Regions from separate parts of the Streptomyces sp. NPDC024555 genome, predicted to be linked through region 1. Evidence: riboswitches for the same ligand, from Rfam matches in the RefSeq annotation. Region 1 holds a riboswitch; the other holds the start of a gene.
What was found. A riboswitch is a leader RNA that binds a small molecule or an ion and turns the genes downstream of it on or off. The one in region 1 is predicted to bind cobalamin.
Positions count from the first base shown of each region.

Region 2: another riboswitch for cobalamin. It lies ahead of metE (5-methyltetrahydropteroyltriglutamate--homocysteine S-methyltransferase); the one in region 1 lies ahead of ACZ4FH_RS32530 (ABC transporter substrate-binding protein).

Region 1 covers NZ_JBVHKV010000025.1:84,666-92,000, forward strand. The annotation lists gene ACZ4FH_RS32525 (FecCD family ABC transporter permease) at 1-421, opposite strand, end outside; gene ACZ4FH_RS32530 (ABC transporter substrate-binding protein) at 418-1,485, opposite strand; cobalamin riboswitch at 1,520-1,705, opposite strand; gene ACZ4FH_RS32535 (acyl-CoA dehydrogenase family protein) at 1,869-3,824, opposite strand; gene ACZ4FH_RS32540 (hypothetical protein) at 3,983-5,275, shown strand; gene ACZ4FH_RS32545 (carbohydrate kinase family protein) at 5,474-6,439, opposite strand; gene ACZ4FH_RS32550 (type B 50S ribosomal protein L31) at 6,590-6,853, opposite strand; gene ACZ4FH_RS32555 (ABC transporter substrate-binding protein) at 7,027-7,335, opposite strand, start outside.
Region 2 covers NZ_JBVHKV010000005.1:148,819-156,153, forward strand. The annotation lists gene metE (5-methyltetrahydropteroyltriglutamate--homocysteine S-methyltransferase) at 1-2,119, opposite strand, end outside; cobalamin riboswitch at 2,290-2,506, opposite strand; gene ACZ4FH_RS10330 (NUDIX domain-containing protein) at 2,651-3,745, opposite strand; gene fxlM (methyltransferase, FxLD system) at 3,888-6,188, opposite strand; gene ACZ4FH_RS10340 (NUDIX domain-containing protein) at 6,298-7,335, opposite strand, start outside.

The DNA of each region.
Region 1 (7,335 bases):
CCCCGCCGGCCCCGAGGACGACGACGGCGACCGCTCCGGTGGAGGCCCCCGAGGAGACTCCGAGGACGAACGGGTCGGCGAGCGGATTGCGCAGCAGCGACTGCATGACGGTGCCGCAGACGGCGAGCCCCGCGCCGCACACCGCGGCGAGCAGGGTCCGGGGCATGCGCAGGTTCCAGATGATGCCGTCGCGGATCGGGGAGAGCTCCGCGGTGCCGAGGCCGAGGTGGGCCCCGACGGCGGACCAGACGTCGGCGACGGAGATCCGGGCGGGGCCGATGGTGACGGCGACGGCGACGGACAGGGCGAGCAGGAGCAGTCCGCCGGTCCAGCCCAGTCCTGCGCGCAGCGCCCGCCCCGCTCCGCGGACGGCCGGGCCGGCGGCCCCGCGCGGGGCCGCGGCCGGTGCGGTGTCGCTCATCCCGCGAGTCCGAAGGAGCGCAGCGCGGCCGCGACGCGTTCCACTCCCTCGACGGTGCGGATCGACGGGTTCATGGCCTGGCCGCTGAGCAGTACGTACCGCTTGTGCCGTACGGCGTCCATGGTCCGGGTGACGGGGTGGGACTCCAGGAAGGCGATCTTCCCGGCGGCGCTCTCGGCGGTCTGGGAGCGGCGGGTGAGGTCTCCGATGACCAGGACGGACGGATCGCGGTCGGCGACGGTCTCCCAGTTGATCTGCGGCCATTCCTCGTGGGTGTCGTCGAAGACGTTCTTCGCGCCGAGTTCGCGGGTGATGATGCCGGGGGCCCCGCAGCAGCCGGCCAGGTACGGGGACGTGGAGTTGGCGAACCAGTACATCAGCGTGGTGCCGGAGGCGTCGACGGTCGCGGCGGCCTTCCGGATCCGTGCGCGGAGTGCGGAGATCAGTTTCTCGCCGCGTTCCGGGACGCCGAACACCCGGGCCAGTTCCCGTACTTCGGTGTAGACGCTGTCCATGCCGAGGGTGCCCGTGCGCACCCCGTCGCCGTCCTTGCTGTTGTCCTTGGCGGTGCAGTCGGCGGGCGAGACGTAGGTGGGGACGCCCAGCTTCTCGAACTGTTCGCGCGGGGCGACGCCGCCCTTGGCCAGGGTGGAGGCGAAGGAGGCGCTGACGAAGTCGGGTTCCCGGTCCAGGACCTTCTCGGAGGAGGGCCGGTTGTCGGATATCCGGGGGACCGTGGCGTTGGCCTTCTCCAGGCCCTTCATCACCGGGTCGGTCCAGGTGGCGGTCGCGGCCATCCGGTCGGCGAGGCCGAGCGCGAGCAGGATCTCGGCCGAGCCCTGGTCGACGGGGACGGCGCGTTCGGGGGCGCGGTGCACGGTGACGGTGCGTCCGCAGTTGCTGAGGGTCACGGGGTAGCCGGTGGCGTCCCCGTTCCGGGCGGCGGGTGTGCGCCCTCCGGTACCGCAGGCCGTCAGCAGGACGAGCGCGGCGGTGAGCAGGGCGGCGGTGCGGGCGTGGCCGGACAGGGGCGGCACGGAGTACCTCGTCGTCTCGGGGCCCATGCGCGGGGCCCGGGGTACGGACTCCGCGGCCCGGTCCGGACCGCGGGTGCCAGCAGGTCTTCGGACTCGGGTTCACGCGGACGGGGCGCCTTCCCGGGAAACCGTGGTCTCCCAGTGGCCGTGGCCCCGCCCGTCCCCCTCACCGCTGCGCGTCAGTTCCGGATTCGCACCGGATTCCCTGACTCCAGGCTGGAGTTCGACTGGCACCGGGCACGCTACCACGAGCTTCCGCGCAGCTCAGCGGCGGTGCGGGCCGGTGGCCGGGGGGCACGGCCCCCTGCCACCGGCCACCGCGCGGGCATCGGGACGCACCGGTCGCGGCCGGGCCCGCAGGTCACCGCCGGGGCGGTGGGCGGGATGCGCGACAAAGCGCCTCTGCCCGGTCACCCCTTGGGGCGAACCGATTCGCCACCGAAGCGGGCAGTCTCCTCGCGGTATGTCCCGGACCTTCCCGTCGGCTTCTCGGCGGGCCGGGTGTTCCAGGAGGCCTCCGGGTCGTCGTAGGCGTCGGTGTACCGGGGGCCCGCGATGGGCCAGTCCGCGAGGAGTTCGCCGGGCAGCGCGAAGGCCGCGGCCAGCTCCGGCAGATGGGGGGCCACGGCGGCGATCAGCTGCTCGACGGCGTCGGTCAGCCCCTCGACCTGGGCGGCGGTCAGCCGTCCGTCGGCGAGCAGGTCCCCGCTGTTGCGGGCGATCCAGCGCAGGGCGAACAGCCGGGCCAGCTCCCCCAGCCGGTCGCGCGCCGGCCCCTCGGGCAGCTCCTCCAGCGCCTGCGCGTACGCCTCCGCCGCGTGCCGGCAGGCATGGGCCTCGACACCGCGCAGGGCGGGGCCGGACGCCGCGTTCCAGCGTTCCTTCGGGTCCTCGTGCGCCACCCGGGCCGTCCGGCCGGCCGCCCGCGCGAACCAGAGCTGCTCGATCCGCTCCAGCAGGGTGCCCAGGAAGCGCGGATCGGCGAGGTCGCCCGGCACCGGGTGGTCCGAGGGCTCCTGCGGGGCGCCCCGGACCGCGTCCATGAGCAGGCTCGCGGCGGCGCGGGAGTGGATGGCCAGATTGTCGCCCTCGGCGGTGATGGCGCCCTCGACCCCGGTGACCAGTTCGGTCATCCCGTTGTGCTCCAGCAGCCCCTGGGCGCCGCAGCGTTCACGGCTCTCGACGATCACGGACCGGGCCTGCCAGGTGATCCAGCCCTTGGCGACGTCGACCAGGCGCTCGGCCGCCGCCCGGTCGGCGGCCCCGGCCCGCTCCGCCCGCTCCCAGCGGTCGAGGGCGCGGCGGTGCAGCAGGCTCATCGCGAAGACGGTGGACATGGCCTCGGCGAGGGGGCCGTGGTGGCTGCGGTGGGCCGAGACCGGGACGGGCGGGGCGCCGCGCCCGCCGGAGACGAAGCGGTGTCCGCCGTAGCGGACGGCGACGGCGAGCGTGGCGCGGGCCGAGCCCACCGCGCTGGCGCTCATACAGATCCGGCCGGCGGTGACCCGGCGGATGGAGACGAGGAAGCGGCGCCTGCGGCCCTCGGTGTCGCTGCGGAACACCCGGTCCTCGCCGATCCGTCCCTGCACTCCGCCGAGCATCGCCCCGCGCGGGACGAAGACGCTGTCGAACGAGGTGAGGCAGTGGTCGACCGGGCTGCCCATCCGGGCGGGCAGCAGCCGCACCCGGATGCCGGGCAGGGCCCGGGTGGCGTCCGTGAGCGGGACCAGGAAGAGGAAGACGCCCTGGTCGACGCCCTCGACGACGAGCCGGGCGGCGACGAGCCCCGACTTGGGGCCGCCCGCCGGGCTGGTGTTCGGCATGAACTTCTGCGCGCCGGCGTGCGGGGTGTGCAGGACGAAGCCGTCCCGGTCGGGGTCGTAGGCGGCGGTCGTCTCGACGGCGGCGGCGTCGTTCCCGTGCGCCACCTCCGTGCACAGGAAGGTGCCCATGCGGCGCAGCGCGAGGAAGTCCGAGAGGTCGCGGGGGTGGTCGGAGTCGTGGTCGAGGAGGCTGCCGAGGAACAGGTTGTAGTGGATGCCCGCGACGGTGGCGAGCGCCGGGTCCACCGGGGCGAGCCATTCGTGCATGGCGGCCAGGGCGCGCACGTCGCTCGCCGGGCGGGCGGCGCTGTCCAGCGCGTTGTTGAGGACGCGGAGCCGTCGGTGGGCGAGGGCGAGCCGTTCCCCGGGCGTGGGCCCGGGGGCCGGGCCGGTCGGGCGGCGAAACGGTTCGGTGGCCACGAGCCGCCGCCAGAAACCGTGTTCGCGGTGGGTGTCCGGGCCCAGGAGGACCCGGGTGAGCCGGTCCGTGACCGGCCGGGCCACGGCCTGCGCCGGACCCTCGGTGTCGAGAAGGGTGGTCATACGATGAAAACGAGCAGGAATCGGCCAGGACACCCGGAAACCTGCATAAGCGAGCGATTTCCGTACACCCGTGGGTGTCGGGTACCCTCCGCCCTCCGTCTCACCTGTTTGCAGCAGTCCGCCGCGCCCGTCACGCGCCCAGGGCATCCCCTGGGTTCATGGAACGGGACCCCGACGGGCCGGACGCGGCCGGCGAGCACGCCGAACTCGAAGCGCTGCGCGTCCGGGTGGCGCAATTGGAGGCCGGGGCCCCTCGGAGCCACGGGCACCGCGTGCGCTCCTTCTTCGCGGTGCTGCTGGTGCTCGTGGCCGCCGTGCTCACCCCGCTGAGCATCGTGTCGAGCTGGGCGAGCGACGTCGCCGGGGACACGGACCGGTATACGGCGATGATGGATCCGCTCGCCTCCGACCCCGACGTCCAGGCGGCGGTGACCGACCGGGTCACCGCCGCGGTCATGGACCATCTGGACCTGGACGCGCTGCTGGCGGACGTGGCCCCCGCCGACCGCCCCGTCGTCGACAAGGCGCTCGGCAGGCTCGGCGATCCGCTCACGGCCGGGGTGACCTCGCTGGTGCGCGGCACGGTGGACCGCTTCGTCACCAGCGACGCCTTCGAGCGGGTCTGGCACGAGGCGAACGCGCGGGCCCACGCCTCCGTGGTCAAGGCCCTGACGGGGCAGGGCGGCGGGGCGGTGAAGCTGACCGACGACACCGTGACGCTCGACCTCGCCCCCGTCATCGACCAGGTCAAACAGCGGCTGGTGGACCGTGGCCTGACGGTGGCGGGGAAGATCCCCGAGATCCACACCGATTACACGCTGCTGACCTCGGACGCGGTCGGCCGGGCCGAGAAGGGGTTCCGCGCCCTGCAGATCCTCGGGTTCTGGCTGCCGGTGGTGACGCTGGTGATCGCCGCGGGCGGGGTGCTGCTGGCGGTACGCCGCAGGCGGGCCCTGGTCACCGCGGCCCTGGCGGTCGCGGCGGGCGCCGCCCTGCTCGGCGTCGTGGTGTGGGCGGGGCGCGCGTTCTACCTCGACAGCCTGCCCTCGGACGTGTCGCAGCCGGCCGCGGGCGCGGTCTTCGACGCGCTGGCCGGATTCCTGCGCGCCGGGGTCCGGCTGGTCGTGACGGTCGGCGTGGTGGTGGCGCTGGCCGCCTGGCTCACCGGCCGCGGCCGGGCGGCCGCCCGGGTGCTGGCGATGTGGAGCGGCGGGATCGGCGCGGTGCGGCAGGCGGCGGGCTTCACCGGGGGTCCCGTCGGGCGCTGGGTGCACCGGGCCCGGCGGCCCCTGAACTGGACGGTGGTCGTGGTGGCGGTCGCGGTGCTGGTGGCCTGGGACCGGCCGACCGGGATGGTCACGGTGTGGATCACGCTGTGCGCGCTGGCCGCCCTCGCGGTGATCGAGTTCCTCGACGACGACGGGGCGCCCCGTCTGGCGGCCCCGGTCTGACGGCCCCGCCCGGTGGATCTGTCATGTCCCGGTCGTCCAGTAATGCCTCGGTAACGGGGAGCGGATACAACTCCGGCAGTGCGGCGACGCCGGGCGGTGAGGGGTGCAGCATTCTCCGGAGCCACCGCTCCGGCAGCGTCTCGCCGCACGATGACGGTGCCACCGTCCCCGTGGGGGGTGGCGGTGGCACCGTCGCCCTCACTCCCGCCGTGGGCCGTGTCCGGAGGATCCCGTGACACCGCCCAGTGCCGCTTCCAGCTCCGCGGCGTCGGGCGGGGTGGCGCCGGCCCGGGAGACGGTCACGGCCGCCGAGGCCACCGCGTACCGAAGGACGTCGGTCACGGTGGCCCGGTCCGGCGACCGCAGCCGTTCCCCGCCGGTGGCCCCCAGCAGCCCCCGGCCGGCCAGCGCGTGCAGGACGCCGGACATGAAGGCGTCGCCCGCGCCGACCGTGTCCGCGACCGCGACGGGCGGTGCCTGTACGGTCAGCGGGCCCCCGGGCAGGAGCGCGCACGCGCCGTCCGCGCCCCGGGTGACCAGCACCAGACGGGGACCCCGGCCCAGCCACCGTCCGGCGGCGCGCACCGGGTCCTCCCCCGGGTAGAGCCACGCCAGGTCCTCGTCGCTGGCCTTCACCACATCGGCGAGCGCGACACAGTGCTCGACGCGGCGCACGGCCTCCGCGTGGTCGCCCATCAGCGCCGGCCGCACATTGGGGTCGTAGCTCACGGTCGCCGACGCCCGCAGCGACTCCACGGCCGCGAGCACCGTCGAGGCCCCCGGTGCCGTGACGGCCGCGATCGATCCCGTGTGGACGTGCCCGGGTGCCCGGTCCAGCGCGACGGGACCGAGCGACCAGCCGATCGCGAAGGCGTACGAGGCCCGGCCCGCGCCGTCCAGCGTCACGGCGGCGGACGGAGTGGCGACGTCGGCGCCGTCGGTGCGGACCTCGACGCCCGCGCCGGCCAGATGACCGCGGATCAGCCGCCCGTGCGCGTCCGCGCCGAGCTGGGTGAGCAGCGTCGTCGGGTGTCCCAGGCGGGCCAGTCCGCAGGCGACGTTGGCGGGGCTGCCGCCGGGGTGGACCCGGTCGGCCGCACCGGGCAGGCGCACGATGTCGGCGACGCATTCGCCGATGACCAGCAGGTCGGTTCCGTCGGGCATGGGCGGGGTCTCCCGGGGTGCGGTGGCGTCGGTGTCCGGGCGGGCGCGGGGGCCCTGGAGGACGTCGGGTCGATCCCCGATCCTGCCGTACCCGGGGCGTGCCGGAGCCCTCCGCCCCGGTGGGGTGGAGGGCTCCCGCACGGAAACGGCTCAGGACGCGGGGGCGCCGCCCTCCTGGCCGTAACGGCGCTCGAACCTGGCGATCCGGCCCTCCGTGTCCACGGCGCGTGCCTTGCCGGTGAAGAACGGGTGGCTCTCCGCCGAGATCTCCACATCGATGACGGGGTAGGTGGTGCCGTCGTCCCAGTCGATCGTCCGGTCGCTGGACGCGGTGGACCGGGTCAGAAAGGCGTAGCCGGCCGAACGGTCGCGGAAGACCACGGGGCGGTAGGTCGGATGCTTGTCCTGCTGCATGCCTGCTCCTGGGAAGGTACGGGTTCGGGCCTGTCCGGCCGCGCCCGGCGGACGGGAACGGCCGGACAGGCCCAGGGGCGCGGGACCTCCCGGCCAGCCTCGCGAATCCGGGCCGTCCGCGCGATCCCCACGCGTCCGTACGGGGCACCGCCGCACGGGGCGGCGGGTGCCGGTCAGGCCTCCAGGGCGTCGGCCACCCGGCCGAGGAAGCGGGCGTGGGCGCGGGCGCTGCACACCGGCTCCGGGTTCCAGGGCACCACCCGGGCCGCGTTCCCGCCGGCCGCGGCCCACGGTCCGCCGGGCGGGAGGGAGGCGAGTCGAGTGGCGTGGGCCCGGGAGTCGGCGAGGACGATGTCGGGCAGGGGCTCGGCGGCCTGTTCCCAGCCGGCCGTGGACCAGTTGGCGCCCGGTCCCTCGGGCGGCTCCACCAGCTCCACGCCGAGTTCGGTCAGCACCCGCAGTTCGGGCCACATCCGGGGGCG
Region 2 (7,335 bases), on a different contig from region 1:
CGTAGACACCCGGCCCGGCCTCGCGCGGGTACCCGTGAGCGGCCAGTTCCCCGGCGACCTGCATATGGGAGCGGGCGGCCTCCAGGCTGATGACATCGGCGTCGAGGTCATCGATGGCCTGGACGATGTCGCCGAACTCCGCGTAGCACATATGGGTGTGGATCTGGGTGTCCGGCCGCACTCCGCCGGTGGTGATCCGGAACGCCTCGGTGGCCCAGGCCAGGTAGTCCGCACGATCGGAAGCCCGCAGGGGCAAGGTCTCGCGCAGCGCGGGTTCGTCCACCTGGATGACCGAAGTCCCGGCCGCCTCCAGATCGTTGACCTCGTCGCGCAGGGCGAGCGCGACCTGTCGCGCGGTCTCGCCGAGCGGCAGGTCGTCGCGGACGAAGGACCAGGCCAGCATGGTGACCGGCCCGGTGAGCATGCCCTTCACGGGACGGTGGCTCAGCGACTGGGCGTACGAGGTCCAGCGCACCGTCATCGGCTCGGGACGGGAGATGTCGCCGGCGAGGATCGGCGGGCGGACGTAGCGGGTGCCATAGGACTGGACCCAGCCGTGCCGGGTGGCGAGGTAACCGGTCAGCTGCTCGGCGAAGTACTGCACCATGTCGTTGCGTTCCGGCTCGCCGTGCACGAGGACGTCGATGCCCGCCTTCTCCTGGAAGGCGATGACCTCCTGGATCTCGGCCCGGATGCGCTCCTCGTAACCGGCGTGGTCGATGCGGCCGGCCCGCAGGTCGGCACGGGCCGCGCGCAGCTCACCCGTCTGAGGGAAGGAACCGATGGTCGTGGTCGGAAGCAACGGCAGACCCAGGTGCGCCCGTTGCGCGCGCGTCCGTTCGGAGTAGGGCTGCGAACGACGGCCGTCCGCGTCCGTCACGGCCTCGGACCGGGCGCGCACGGCCGGGTCCCGGGTGATCGGGGAGGCCGCGCGGGAGGCGAGGGCGGCCCTGTTGGCGGCGAGCTCGCCGGAGATGCTGTCGGTACCCCGGGCGAGGGCCGTGGCCAGGGCGACGATCTCCGCCGTCTTCTGACGGGCGAAGGCGAGCCAGCGGACGATCTGCGGCTCGGCGTCCCGCTCGGCGGTGGCGTCCAGCGGTACGTGCAGAAGGGAGCACGAGGCGGCCACATCGACGCGGTCGGCCAGCCCGAGAAGAGTGCCGAGCGTGGCCAACGACCCCTGCAGGTCATTGATCCAGATGTTGCGGCCGTTGACGACACCGGCCACCAGACGCTTGCCCGGCAGACCCCCGACGGCCGCCAGGGCGTCCAGGTTGGCTGCGCCGGTCCCGGTGAAGTCGAGTGCCAGCCCCTCGACCGGAGCCTTGGCGAGGACCGGCAGCGCGTCGCCGAGCCGGTCGAAGTAGGTGGCGACGAGCAGCTTCGGGCGGTCGGTGAGCCCGCCGAGGACGCGGTAGGCGCGCTCGGCGGCCTTGAGTTCGGCAGGGGTGCGGTCCTGGACGAGTGCGGGCTCGTCCAGCTGCACCCACTCGGCGCCGGCCGCGCGCAGATCGCCGAGCACCTCCGCGTAGACGGGCAGCAGCCGGTCCAGCAGGGTCAGCGGCTCGAAGTCCGAGGGGACGCCGGGGGCGGGCTTGGCGAGCAGGAGGTAGGTGACGGGGCCGACGAGCACGGGCCGGGCGGACAACCGCTCGGCAAGGGCTTCCCGCAGTTCGGCGACCTGCTTGGCGGAGTCGGCCGAGAACTCGGTGTCCGGGCCCAGTTCGGGGACGAGGTAGTGGTAGTTGGTGTCGAACCACTTGGTCATCTCCAGCGGGGCGACCTCCTGGGTGCCCCGCGCCATCGCGAAATAGCCGTCCGTCGCGTCGGCCGCGACGGCGGCGCGGTGACGCTCGGGGATCGCACCGACCATGACGGTGGTGTCCAGCACATGGTCGTAGTACGAGAAGTCACCGGTGGGGACCTCGTGGATTCCGGCGTCGGCGAGCTGGCGCCGGTTGTCGCGGCGGAGCCCGGCGGCGGTGGCGTGGAGGGCGTCGGCGCCGACGCGTCCCTTCCAGTAGCCTTCGACGGCCTGCTTCAGTTCACGGTTCTGCCCCTGACGGGGGTAGCCGTACACGGTGGCCCGTGCTGCCGCGGCTGCGGACTTCGGTGTCACGGAGATCTCCTTCGCGAGATGATTCCCTGAAATCCCGGGGACGGGACGAGAGCGCGAAGGCAACGACGAACCGGACGGCCATGATCCGCGAGGATGAGACGCGGTCGCTCCGTCTGGTGTGTACGCCGACCCGCCCACGAGGTCACCGGGATGGTCCGCACGCGGAACGGTCCGTGCGCGGGCAGTTGGCAGGTCTTCGGACTCGCGGGCACGCCCTCCGTACGGAGGACACCTACTGGCCGTCGCTTCCCAGACCCGTTCGGACCCAGTGCGTATGACGGCGGTCGTTCCCACTCACCGCTGCGGGGCAGTCCCGGATTCCCACCGGGTTCCCTCTTGCGACACCCCGCCTGGTGGACGGGGCGAACCAGCTGCACCGGCCACCTTACGCCGCGGCGCAAGCACGGAACGAAGACCGTCCAGCATCCGGAAGGCGGGACGAGGAGACCCGACCTTGGCGAGGCGAGGGAGGTGGCCCGCCATGTCCGAGTCCGCCGTGAGGGAGAGGGTGCGTGGTGAGCGGTCGTCGGGTCACCAGGAAGCGGGACCGCTGAGTTCGGTGACGGCCTGGGGAGCGGCTCGGGGGATTCCCAGGTGCCGGCGGGCTCGATGGACCGCGGCGAGCTGCTGGGCGGTCGCCGGACCCCAGTCGAACAGTTCGACGGCCTGCTCGGGTGTGGCCAGGACGCGGGTGTAGGTCTGGTCCGTGGCCGGATCGGGGCGGACGGGGCCGAGGCCGGTGAGCCGTGCCGCGTAGCGGAGGTATCCGCGCCGGGTGCCCGGGGCGGTGAGGTGTCCCAGGAACCGGGGGCGGATGAAGCGGGCAGCCGCTTCTTCCTCGGCCTCGCGGCGCAGGGTGGCTTCGGGATCGCCCAGGTCCTGGTCCTCGGGTGTGCCGCCGGGCAGCACGGCGCCTCCGGTGTCGGCTCCGAGGAGGACCAGGACGCGCCCGTCCGGTGCGAACAGCCAGCCCCACACCTGCTGGACAGGCAGCTCTCGCGGGGCGGGTCCGTCCCGCCAGGACAAGTGGTGGGCGGGGCGGGCGGTTCGCAGAATGCCGAGACGGTCCAGGACCGTCGGGGCGATGGGCCGGCCGTTCTCCAGCAGCGCGGCGCCTGAAGCGTTGATCCTGGACCGCAGCGCGGACAGGGCGCGCCGGGCGTCGGACGGGGCGAGCATTTCGGGCAGCCGCGCGGGTTCGACGAACTCGACCGCGGTGATCTCACTGGACGGCAGACGGATCGAGGCGATCCTGTCCTCGTCCCAGGTTCCCCCGTCGAAGACGTGGAGGATCTCACCGGGAAACCGCACGGCCGGCGGCGCCTTGGTGCTGCCGGCGGCGACCCAGTCGACGGCCAGGCCACGGACGGGGCTGTCGGTGATCCCGAGTTCCTCACCCAGCTCCCGGGCAGCGGCGTGAGCGGGCGACTCGTTCTTGTCGACGCCGCCGCCCGGCAGGAGGCAGGTGTCGAGATAGTCGACGTGCTGGACCAGGACCTGCCCCCGCGCATTGGTGATCAGCACGGACGTCCCGGCCCACAGGGCGGCCGAGGCGCGCAGGTCGCCGTACTCCTCGTCGGTCATGGCGCTGCCGGGCAGTTCGCCGGAAGCGGGTGTGGTGGTCATGGTGCTCCTCATCTGACTGCGTTCCGGGTGACGTACTCGGTGGCGAGGACGGTGTGCGGGGTGTCTTCGGGGTGGGCGAACACCCCGAGCAGGAACGGCACGGCGCGGATGGTGTCGCTCCTCCGGGGGCGGCTCGCGGGAGTCAGGCATGCTGTCCGCCTGCGGTCCAGGGGCTCGGTGCGTCGGTAGGGGTCCGGCCCGGCCACTGGAGGACCAGCCGCGCGCTCGGCTTGTCGAGTACGTCGCCGGGCGGCAGCTCGTCGTCGGGCGTCGAGGCCGGGTGGACGGTCATCGGAGGGTAGCCGCTCTCCCGTACCTCGCGGTCCCAGACGCGTACGCACTGCGCGAAGCGCTCCGCCAACTCCTCGGCCGCCGGGCCGTAGGCGTGGATGAAGAACTCCGACATCCGGTCGCCGGCCGCTGCTCTGCGGTGGGTCAGATAGGCGAGGGAGTCGTCCGCCAGGATCGCCGCCGCGTCCTGCTGTGCCACGAGCGGGGATCCCGTCGGCGCGGACAGGCGGCAGAAGCCCGCCAGGGTGGTCGCGGCATAGATCTGCAGGGTCTCGAAGTTGAAGACCCCGTGCACGACGAGGCCCGTGGAGCGTTCGTGCCGGGGGCCGCGCAGAGCGTCGTCGAGACCGGTGGTGTCACCGGGCGATCCGTCCTCCCACCGCACCGTGACCGCGCCGTCGGCCGGCGCGACGGTGGGGGCGGTCCGCGCGGCGGCGCCTCGGTCGCGTACGAATCCGCAGTACGTCCAGTGCTCGCAGTGCAGAGTGTCGCCGCGCCGGACCAGGGTGAGGGAGCGGGTGTAGCCGCCCATCTCCAGCGGCACGACCAGCCGGGCGCCTTCGGCGAGCTGTTGGCGCCATGCGGGCGCGATGTCGGACGCGTTGTGCGTGACGACGATCCCGTCGAACCCGCCGGCCGGGACATGGGCGGGCGCGCCGAGTCCGCCGTCGCCGAGGACGGCGGTGACCCGGCCGCTGCCGGCCTCCGCGCCCAGCCGCCTGGTCCGGTGCACCACGTACGGGTCGATGTCCACGGTCACCACCCGGCCGCGCTCGCCCAGGACGTGTGCCAGGAGTTCCGCGTTGTATCCGCCGGAGCCGACCTCCAGCACGGTCGACCCCGGCTCCAGGCGGAGCTGCTCGATCATGTCGGCCTGCAACCAGGCCGCGGAGACGGAACTGAGCGCCCTCCGGGGTGACTCACGGACCGTCACCACCGCGAGGTCGTCGTGATACGCCGTCTCCGGGCGCGTCTCGGGGACGAACCGGTGCCGGGGCACCGCACGCAACGCGGCCTGGACACGCGGCGAGGGAGCCCAGCCCTTGCCGATCACACGGTCCGCCATCCGCGCGCGCAGCCGGACCGCCGAGGCCGGCTCCCCGGACACCGGCGGGCCGCCCGGGGAGCACGGGTAGGAATGGAGCGGGGGGAGTCCCGGCAGCACCCCGGGCCACACCGCGATCAGGGCCTGCGCGCTGGGAGCGAAGATCTTCCCCAGACCGGCCAGGGTGTGCGGGTCGTGGAACTCCCAGCGCACGAAGCGGTGCGGTTCGGGCAGGGAGAGCTCACCGTCCCAGCGGGCGACACGGACCACGACGGAGACACGGCGGACGTCCAGCCGGTCGTCGTGCAGCACGGTGATGACATGGGCGTCCTCCGCGCGGGCCGTCAGCCCGGTCTCCTCGGTCAGTTCGCGCACAGCGGCCTCCGGTGCGCTCTCACCGGTCTCGACGCGGCCGCCGGGCAGCTCCCACATGCCCCGTACGGAACGGCCCAGCAGGACCCGGCCGCAGGCATCCGTGACCACCGCCGCGGCACCGAGGACGGCCTGCGGCTCGGGCCGCAGCTTCTCCGGCGCGCTGAACGATCCCGTCGCCCCGCGCAGGACCAGCACCGCCAGGCCGTCCGTGTCGATCCGCTCGGTGTGCGCGAACCCGTCGGTGAGCGCGTCGAGTTCCCGTTCGTCCAGGGCGATGTGCCGCCGCTCCTGCGGTGTGTGCTCCGCGATCGGTGTGATGACGACGAGCGCTCCGCGCTCGTGCAGCCGCGCGGCCAGAGCGCGGAGCACACGTGCGCGATCGCGGACGAACGCGATCGACAACCGCAGGACGATCAGGTCGTAGCCGTCCTCGGTGAGGTCCGCCAGGACGTCGTCCGCGTCCGGGCCCAGCCGGCGCGCCTCCGCCGCCCCGGCGTGCTCCTCGCGGGTCTGCTCCAGCCCGTCCCGCGCGAAGTCCGCGCCCTCCACGGTGTAGCCGAGCGAGGCGAGGTGGCCGGACAGCTCGCCCGTGCCGCAACCGATGGCGAGAGCACGGCCGTTCTCGGGGGCCGGTGTGTGCTCGGTGAGCAGGGCCTTCTCCCGGTCACCGAGCCGCCGGAGGTCGCGGGCGGCGTCGTAGTGCGTGGACCAGTCGGTCCTGGTGTCTCCCACAGCTTGCTCCTCGTTCGTGAAAGTCGGTTCCGGGGCAGTTCGACGGGACCGTGAAAGGCGGCCGGCTCCCGGGCCCGCAGAGAACGGGACGGCACCCGGGAGCCGGTGCTCATCGCTCGCCCCAGCCCAGCTCGGAGTACGTGCTGCCCCGAAGGATCCCGGCGATCGCCGTCCGGGTGTACGGCACGACCGCGTCCGGCAGGTCCCGCGGATCGCACCACCGCCACCGCACATACCGCCCGGGTTCCAGGACCTCCGGGTCGCCCTTCCAGGAGCGGGCCCGGAAGACGAGCGTGATCCCCGGCATGGCGTCGGGGGAGTCGACGTGGTGGACGGTGTGGATGAGGTCGACGTCCTCGGGGGCGATGGTGAGACCGGCTTCCCGTTTCGCTTCATGGACCAGGCGGTCGATCGCGGCTTCCCGCGCGCAGCGACCGGCCAGGAAGTGCCATATGCCCGCCGGGGACGAGGCGTCCGGGCGGCGCAGGCCGAGGAGGATCCGGCCCCGGTCGTCCTGGAGATGGAGGTGGACACCGACGACGTGCGGCTCGGGGTCCGGCGGTGTCTCGATCGGCGGCGGGGTGCTGCCGTCCCGCAGATGCTCATTCGCGGGGTGCTCGGCCGCGTGACGCAGGATCAGTTCGCGGAGTCCCGGGCTCAGGCGGAGCCGGTCGAGCATGTCCACGGTGCACCACATGAGCAGGACGCCTTCGTGGAGTTCGACTGCTGCGGCGTCACCGTTCCAGCGCCCGCTGTGGACGCTGACGGGCACGGACAGGCCGTCGACGCTCGTCGCCTCCTCCACGGCGAACGGCATCAGCTCCGTGGGCTCAAGGCCCGGCACCTCCTCGGCGAGTTCGCGCCGCAGGGTCGCCTCCAGGGAGGCGTCCTCCCGCGTACGGCCGCCCCCGAGGAGGGACAGGACCCAGGGCTCCCAGATCCCCTCCCGGTCGTCCCGCAGATGGAGCAGGTAGCGGCCGGCCCCGTCATGGATCAGGACGCTCGCGTTGACGGGCTCCGGGCGGCCGCCGAGACCGTCCGCCCCCGCTGCCAGGAGCTTCGCCCGCAGCGCGGGGGACGGAGCGTCGGCGTACGGGAGCCACCGGGCTCCGGTGACCTCCCGGCTCTGCGGCGTGGGGGCGGGCGG